Regions from separate parts of the Streptomyces sp. NPDC048565 genome, predicted to be linked through region 2. Evidence: riboswitches for the same ligand, from Rfam matches in the RefSeq annotation. Region 2 holds a riboswitch; the other holds the start of a gene.

The links. Region 2 has a riboswitch for cobalamin ahead of metE (5-methyltetrahydropteroyltriglutamate--homocysteine S-methyltransferase). Riboswitches for the same ligand answer to the same signal wherever they lie in the genome.
Region 1: another riboswitch for cobalamin. It lies ahead of AB0C75_RS05980 (cobalamin biosynthesis protein); the one in region 2 lies ahead of metE (5-methyltetrahydropteroyltriglutamate--homocysteine S-methyltransferase).

What each region holds. Positions count from the first base shown of each region.
Region 1 is NZ_JBEZIH010000003.1:352,478-356,358, forward strand. It holds gene AB0C75_RS05975 (cobyric acid synthase) at 1-1,031, opposite strand, end outside; gene AB0C75_RS05980 (cobalamin biosynthesis protein) at 1,028-1,972, opposite strand; cobalamin riboswitch at 2,116-2,245, opposite strand; gene AB0C75_RS05985 (hypothetical protein) at 2,396-2,620, opposite strand; gene AB0C75_RS05990 (inorganic phosphate transporter) at 2,633-3,877, opposite strand.
Region 2 is NZ_JBEZIH010000011.1:144,247-148,127, reverse strand. It holds gene AB0C75_RS15985 (polysaccharide deacetylase family protein) at 37-942, shown strand; cobalamin riboswitch at 941-1,161, shown strand; gene metE (5-methyltetrahydropteroyltriglutamate--homocysteine S-methyltransferase) at 1,323-3,638, shown strand; gene AB0C75_RS15975 (aldo/keto reductase) at 3,869-3,881, shown strand, end outside.

The DNA.
Region 1 (3,881 bases), on a different contig from region 2:
GCCCGCCGCCGCAGCGCCTCGGCGAGTCCCCGCTCGCGCAGCCACGCCAGCGCCTTCACGGTGCCCCGCGTCCCGGGCACGACGACGAGGTCCGCGTCGGCGAGCTCGTCCGCCCGGTCCACGAACCGCACCACCACACCCGGCTCGGCCGCCAGCGCGTCCACATCGGTGAAGTTCGACATCAGCGGTACCGCGCACACCGCGACCCGCAGGACGTCGTCGCCGTGGGGCGGCGCCACGACCGACTCCCGTACGGTGCCGCGCATCGACACGCTCCCCCGAGCTCTCAGCTGCGTTCGAGCAGGGGGGACCCCCATCCCGTCCTCCTCGTCGATGCCCAGACCGTGGGTGTACGGCAGCACCCCGTACGTACGACGCCCCGTGAGCCCGAGCAGCATGTCGAGCCCCGGCTCCAGCAGCGACACGTCACCGCGGAACTTGTTGACGAGATATCCGGCGACCAGCGACTGGTCCTCGGGGCTCAGCAGCGCCGTCGTGCCGAAGAACGAGGCGAAGACGCCGCCCCTGTCGATGTCGCCGACCACCAGCACGGGAAAGCGCGCGGCCCGCGCGATGCCCATGTTCACGATGTCCGTACGCCGCAGGTTGATCTCGGCAGGACTGCCCGCCCCCTCGCAGATCACGGCGTCATACGTGCCCCGCAGCTGCTCCAGGCAGTCCACGACCGTGCCCAGCAGTGCCTCCTGCCGCCCCCCGTGGTAGCCACGCGCACTCATCTCGCCGACCGGCTTCCCCATCAGGACGACCTGGCTCGACCGGTCGCCGCCCGGCTTCAGCAGCACCGGGTTCATCAGTGCCGACGGCTCCACCCGGGCGGCCTGCGCCTGCATCGCCTGGGCGCGGCCGATCTCCGCACCCTCCCGGGTGACGAAGGAGTTCAGCGACATGTTCTGCGCCTTGAAGGGCGCGACCTTCACCCCCCGGCGCACCAGCCACCGGCAGATCCCGGCGGTGACGACGCTCTTGCCCGCGTCCGAGGTGGTCCCCGCGACCAGCAGCCCGCCGCTCATGTGGCTCTCCGTCCCATGGCCGAACGCCCCGCCGCACACACGGCGAGGGCCAGCGCACTCACCCGGCGCGACAGCCGCACCGCGCGTTCGATGTCCGTGGTCCGTACGTCCCGGCCCGTCGCGCCGCCCAGCACCGGCCGGTGCTCGACCCGCCCGCCGTACGCCAGCGTGCCGCCGAGCCGCACGCCGAGCGCTCCCGCGAACGAGGCCTCCACCGGGCCCGCGTTCGGGCTGGGATGGCGGCCGGCGTCGGCCCGCCAGGCCCGTACGGCCTCGCGTGGCCGCCCGCCCGCGGCCACGGCGAGCGCGGCGGTGAGCCGGGCCCCTGGCCAGCCGGCGACATCGTCGAGCCGGGCGGACGCCCAGCCGTAGCGCCGGTGGCGGGGGGACTTGTGGCCGACCATCGCGTCCAGGGTGTTGACGGCGCGGAAGGCGACAAGACCCGGCACCCCGCCGAGCGCGCCCCACACCAGGGCGCCCACGACGGCGTCGGAGGTGTTCTCGGCGACGGACTCCACCACCGCGCGGGCGATCCCGGGGCCGTCCAGCGACTGCGGATCACGCCCGCACAGATGCGGCAGCAGCTCCCGGGCGCGCTCGATGTCCCCCGCGGCCAGCGCCCCGCCGATGGCACGGGCCTCGCGGCCCAGCGAGGTGCCCCCGACGACGGACCAGGTGGCGGCGGCGGTCAGCGCGACCGCGGCGGCCGGACGGTCGCGCACGGCACGGGCGGCCAGCGCTGCGGCGCCCGTGGCGCCCCCGGCGCAGACGAGCGTGTGCAGGGCGCCCCAGCCACGGTGATCGCGCCACAGCCGGTTCTCGACGCCCGCCGCTGCCCGCCCGAAAGCGGCGACGGGATGGCCCCGCCGGGGATCACCGAGCAGCAGATCGCCGATCAGACCGGCGGCGGCGCCGTACGCGAAGACGCGGTCGGCTCGCACCGCTCAGCCGGCCGTCTCGCCTCGAAGGACCCCAGGGCCTGTCGTCCTGGGGGCAGGGGGTGCGCCGACCGACGCAGGGCAGCCAGACATGGCGTATGTCCTCACTCAGGGTCCGCGCCCTGGTTCGACGTGACCGGCGACGAGAGTCTCCTGGCTTCCGGATCCGCAGTTCCTCCGGCCTTCCAGCCCGCGATGGCGGACCGTGACTTCCGAATGGAGGCTGCTCCCCGGTGACAGTGGCGGGACCGCGCCGGATTCGCACCGGCTTCCTCTCCTGTCGCCGTAAACGGCCCCGGCAGTCCACCACGCCCCGTGAACACCAGTCAACCTGCCGTTGACCTGCGAGGCTTCAGTGTGCTGAGACGCACACCGGGCCGGACACACCCGCGGTGTGTCCGGCCCGGCGCCCTGTCCGCGTGGCGGTCAGGCGACGATCAGATAGATCCCGTACGCGACCGCCGCCAGGCACAGCCCGAAGCAGGCGTAGGCGCCGGTGCGCGTCAGGGCGCCGGCCTCGCCGCCGCCCTGCGCCGTCGGCGTCCGCCTGGCCAGACCGGTGACGCCGAGGGTGAAGAGGCCGACCAGTGCGACGGTGGCCACGAGACTGACGCCGAAGACGGTGGCGAGAGCTGCCCAGTCGATGTTCATGCGGTTGTGTCCTTACACCGTGGCCGGGTCGGCCGGGGTACCGGCCGTCGGGGCCGGGATGGTGGTCTTGAGGTCCGGTACGGCGGCACCGGCGGGGGGCGGGCTGACCGCCGCGACGGCGGTGGTGACGACGCCCGCGGGCTCCGCGCCCACCGTCACGTTGGTGTGGTCGACCGGCTTGCGGCGCGACAGCGTCCAGATGGCACCCGAGCCCGCGATCAGCAGGACGGCGACCGCCGTGACGCCCCAGGGGCCCTGCTTGGTCAGGAACTCGGCACCCGCGCCGACCAGTCCGGCGGCCGGCAGCGTGAGACCCCAGGCGACGAACATCCGGGTTGCGGTGGACCAGCGGACCGTGCCCCCCTTGCGCCCGAGTCCGGCGCCCATGACGGCGCCGGAGCAGGACTGCGTGGTGGAGAGCGAGAAGCCGAGGTGCGAGGAGGCCAGGATGACCGTGGCCGCGCTGGTCTGGGCCGCGAAACCCTGCGGCGGACGCAGCTCGGTGAGGCCGCTGCCCATGGTGCGGATGATGCGCCAGCCGCCGAGGTAGGTGCCCATCGCGATGGCGATACCCGCACAGGTGATGACCCAGACGGGCGGGTTGGAACCGGGGGAGAGGACCCCGCCGGTGACCAGGGCCAGGGTGATGATGCCCATGGTCTTCTGTGCGTCGTTGGTGCCGTGGGCGAGCGAGACGAGACCGGCCGAGGCTATCTGGCCGGCGCGGTACCCCTTGGCGGTCGACTTCAGCTGCGCCTCGTCGGTGATCTTCCGGTTGAGGCGGTACGTCAGCTTCGTGGCCAGCAGCGCGGCGACACCGGCCACGACGGGCGCGGCGACGGCGGGCAGCAGGACCTTCGTGACGACGGTGCCGCCGTTGATCGAGGACCAGCCGGCCGACATGACCGCGGCGCCGATGAGGCCGCCGAAGAGTGCGTGGGAGGAACTGGAGGGCAGGCCGACCAGCCAGGTCAGCAGATTCCACAGGATCGCGCCGACGAGCGCGGCGAAGATGACCTCGGTTCTGAGGCCGTTCTCATTGATGATCCCGCCGGAGATCGTCTTGGCGACCTCCACCGACAGGAACGCGCCGACGAGGTTGAGAACGGCGGACATGGCCACCGCTGTCTTGGGCTTGAGTGCGCCGGTCGAGATGGTGGTGGCCATCGCGTTGGCGGTGTCGTGGAAACCGTTCGTGAAATCGAACACGAGAGCCGTCACGATCACGATCGCGAGCAGCAGCGTGATGTGTTCCATTTAC
Region 2 (3,881 bases):
TCTTCCGGCGTGAACCCCTCGGCGCGGTAGAACCGCATGCTCGGGTTCCCGTCGGACGCCCGCCTGTTGATCGTCAACTGCGACGACTTCGGCATGTATCCCGCGGTCAACACGGCGGTGATCGAATCGATCGAGCAGGGGATCGCGGGGTCGTGCAGCCTCATGACCGTGTGTCCAGCGGCGCAGGACGCCGTACGGCTGCTGCGGCGACGGCCGGACATCCCGTTCGGGATCCATCTCACCCTGGTGTGCGAGACGCCCCGGCACCCCTGGGGCCCTCTGGCCGCGAAGGAGAAGGTGCCCTCGCTGCTCGACCGGGCGGGCGACTTCTTCGCGCCGACGACCGCCGGACGGGCCGCCCTGCTGGGCCGGGCCCGGCCCGACGAGGTCGAGACCGAATTCCGCGCGCAGTTGGACGCCGTGGCCGACACGGGGCTCACACCCACCCATCTGGACTTCCACTGCCTGGCCGACGGAGGCCGCGACGACATCCTGGACCTGACGGTGGAACTGGCCGGGGAGTACGGCCTCGCCGTCCGTGTATGGCTGGAGCCGGGACTTCTGGCGATGCGGCGACGGGGGCTGCCCGTCGTCGACCATGACTTCCTGGACAGCTTCTCCCTTGCGACCGAGGACAAGGCGGCACGGTATGCCCGGCTGCTCCAGGGGCTGCCGATCGGGCTCAGCGAATGGGCTGTGCGTCCCGGTCTCGGCGGCCGTGAGGCGATGGCCGTCGACAGCGGGTGGCGGGTGCGCCGTGCCGACCACGACTTCCTCACGTCGCCGGAGGCCCGGGAGGCCGTGGCACGGGAGGGCATCACGGTGATCGACCACCGGGCCCTCCAGCGTGTCTGGGCACGCGATGCCGGGGCCGCCGTGAGCCGCCGCCCCGGCCATCCGCATGCTGGACCTGGCTCACCGGATGCCCGGACGGACCCGTAGGCTGGCGGGTGCAGCTGGTTCGCCCCGTCCGCCAGACGGGATGCGTCGCAAGAGGGAACCCGGTGGAATTCCGGGACTGCCCCGCAGCGGTGAGCGGGAACGACCGCCGTCATACGCACTGGGTCCGACGTACCGGGCCTGGGAAGCGACGGCCAATAGGTGTCCTCCTGGAGGGCGTGCCCGCGAGTCCGAAGACCTGCCATCTGCCCGCGTGCGAACGAACCGTGCGCGGACGATCCCGGTGACCTCGTGGGCGGGTCGGCGTACATACCAGGCGGATCACCGCGTCGTCCGGCGCGCCTCCCGTCCGGTACGTCACCCCTTCGCGCTCTCGTCCCGTCTCCGGGATCTCAGGGATTCATCTCGCGAAGGAGATCTCCGTGACCACCGAGCATCCGACCGCAGCGCGGTCCACCGTGTACGGCTACCCCCGGCAGGGACAGAACCGGGAACTGAAGAAGGCCGTCGAGGGCTACTGGAAGGGGCGGGTCACCGCGGACGCCCTCCGCGCCACCGCCGCGGAGCTGCGTCGTTCCACCTGGCAGCAGCTCGGCGCCGCAGGTATCGACGAGGTCCCGACCGGGGACTTCTCGTACTACGACCACGTGCTGGACACCACCGTCATGGTCGGTGCCGTTCCCGCACGCCACCGTGAGGCGGTCGCAGCCGACCCGCTCGACGGCTACTTCGCGATGGCGCGTGGCACGCAGGACGTCGCACCACTCGAGATGACCAAGTGGTTCGACACCAACTACCACTATCTGGTCCCGGAGCTGGGCCCGGACACGGTCTTCACCGCGAACTCGGCCAAGCAGGTGGCCGAGCTCAAGGAGGCCGTCGCGCTCGGGACCGCCGCCCGGCCCGTCCTGGTGGGTCCGGTGACATATCTGCTCCTGGCCAAGCCCGGCCCGGGTGTCGCCGCGGACTTCGACACGCTCACGCTCCTGGACCGTCTGCTGCCGGTGTACGCCGAGGTGCTCGGCGACCTGCGTGCGGCAGGAGCCGAGTGGGTGCAGCTCGACGAACCCGCCCTCGTCCAGGACCGCGGCCAGGCCGAACTGGCCGCCGCCGAGCGCGCCTACCGACTGCTGGGTACGCTCGCCGACCGGCCCAAGCTGCTGGTCGCCTCCTACTTCGGCCGTCTCGGCGAAGCCCTTCCCGTCCTCGCCAAGGCACCGGTGGACGGGCTCGCACTGGACTTCACCGAGGCCGCCGCCGCGAATCTGGACGCTCTGGCCGCGGTCGGCGGGCTTCCCGGCAAGCGCCTGGTCGCCGGGGTCGTCGACGGGCGCAACATCTGGATCAACGACCTGGAGAAGTCGCTCTCCACGCTCGGCACCCTGCTCGGGCTCGCCGGACGGGTCGACGTGGCACCCTCCTGCTCCCTGCTGCACGTCCCCCTCGACACCGCGGCCGAACGGGACATCGACCCGCAGCTCCTGCGCTGGCTGGCCTTCGCCCGGCAGAAGACCGCCGAAGTCGTGACTCTGGCCCGGGGAATCACCCGGGGCACCGGCGCCATCACTGCCGAACTCGCCGCCAACCGGACCGACCTGGCCTCCCGCACGCACTCCCCGGTCACCAGGGACCCCGCTGTGCGCGCCAGGACAGCCGCGGTGACCGAGGACGACGCCCGCCGCTCGCAGCCGTACGGTGAACGAGCCGCTGCCCAGCGTGCGCACCTCGGGCTGCCCCTGCTGCCGACGACCACCATCGGTTCCTTCCCGCAGACCGCCGAGCTGCGCACCGCCCGGGCCGACCTGCGCACCGGACGCATCGACGCGGCCGGCTACGAGGAGCGCATCAAGGCCGAGATCCAGGAGGTGATCTCCTTCCAGGAGGAGACCGGCCTGGACGTCCTGGTGCACGGCGAAGCCGAACGCAACGACATGGTCCAGTACTTCGCGGAGCAGCTGACGGGGTACCTCGCCACCCAGCACGGCTGGGTCCAGTCCTACGGCACCCGCTATGTCCGTCCTCCGGTGCTTGCAGGCGACATCTCCCGCCCCGAGCCGATGACGGTGGGCTGGACGACGTACGCCCGGTCGCTCACCGACCGTCCGGTCAAGGGCATGCTCACGGGCCCTGTCACCATGCTCGCCTGGTCCTTCGTCCGCGACGACCAGCCCCTCGGGGACACCGCACGCCAGGTCGCGCTCGCCCTGCGCGACGAGGTGAAGGATCTGGAGTCGGCGGGGACTTCGGTCATCCAGGTGGACGAGCCCGCACTGCGCGAGACACTGCCGCTGCGCGCCGCCGACCACCGGGCGTATCTGGCCTGGGCGACGGAGTCGTTCCGGCTCACGACCAGCGGGGTGCGGCCGGAGACACAGATCCACACCCATATGTGCTACGCCGAGTTCGGCGACATCGTCCAGGCCATCGACGACCTCGACGCCGACGTCATCAGTCTGGAGGCCGCGCGCTCCCATATGCAGGTCGCCCACGAGCTGGCGGACCACGGATACCCGCGTGAAGCGGGACCCGGCGTGTACGACATCCACTCGCCCCGTGTGCCGAGCCCCGATGAGGCCGCCGAGCTGCTGCGTACCGGCCTGAAGGCGATCCCGGCCGACCGGTTGTGGGTCAATCCGGACTGTGGGCTCAAGACCCGCGGCTGGCCGGAGACCCGCGCGTCGCTGGAGAACCTCGTGGCCGCTGCCCGCACGGTCCGCGGCGAGCTGCCGGCGTCCTGATCATCAGGACCGGCCGGGGCGCGCCCGTGCTCCCCGGCCGGTCCCACCACGCCATACCCCGGGAACACTAATTACCTATTTCAACCTGTTTGCAGGGTTTGATGGCGGGTACCCCACAGAGAGGGCGGAATGAAGCGTTCCGCTGCGGGGCCGTACGGAGCCGCGGGCTGAGCCGTCGTCCGCGTCCACCGGTGCCGCCGCCCCGAAACACCGACGAGAAGGAGTCATCCGTGTCCTCGGTAC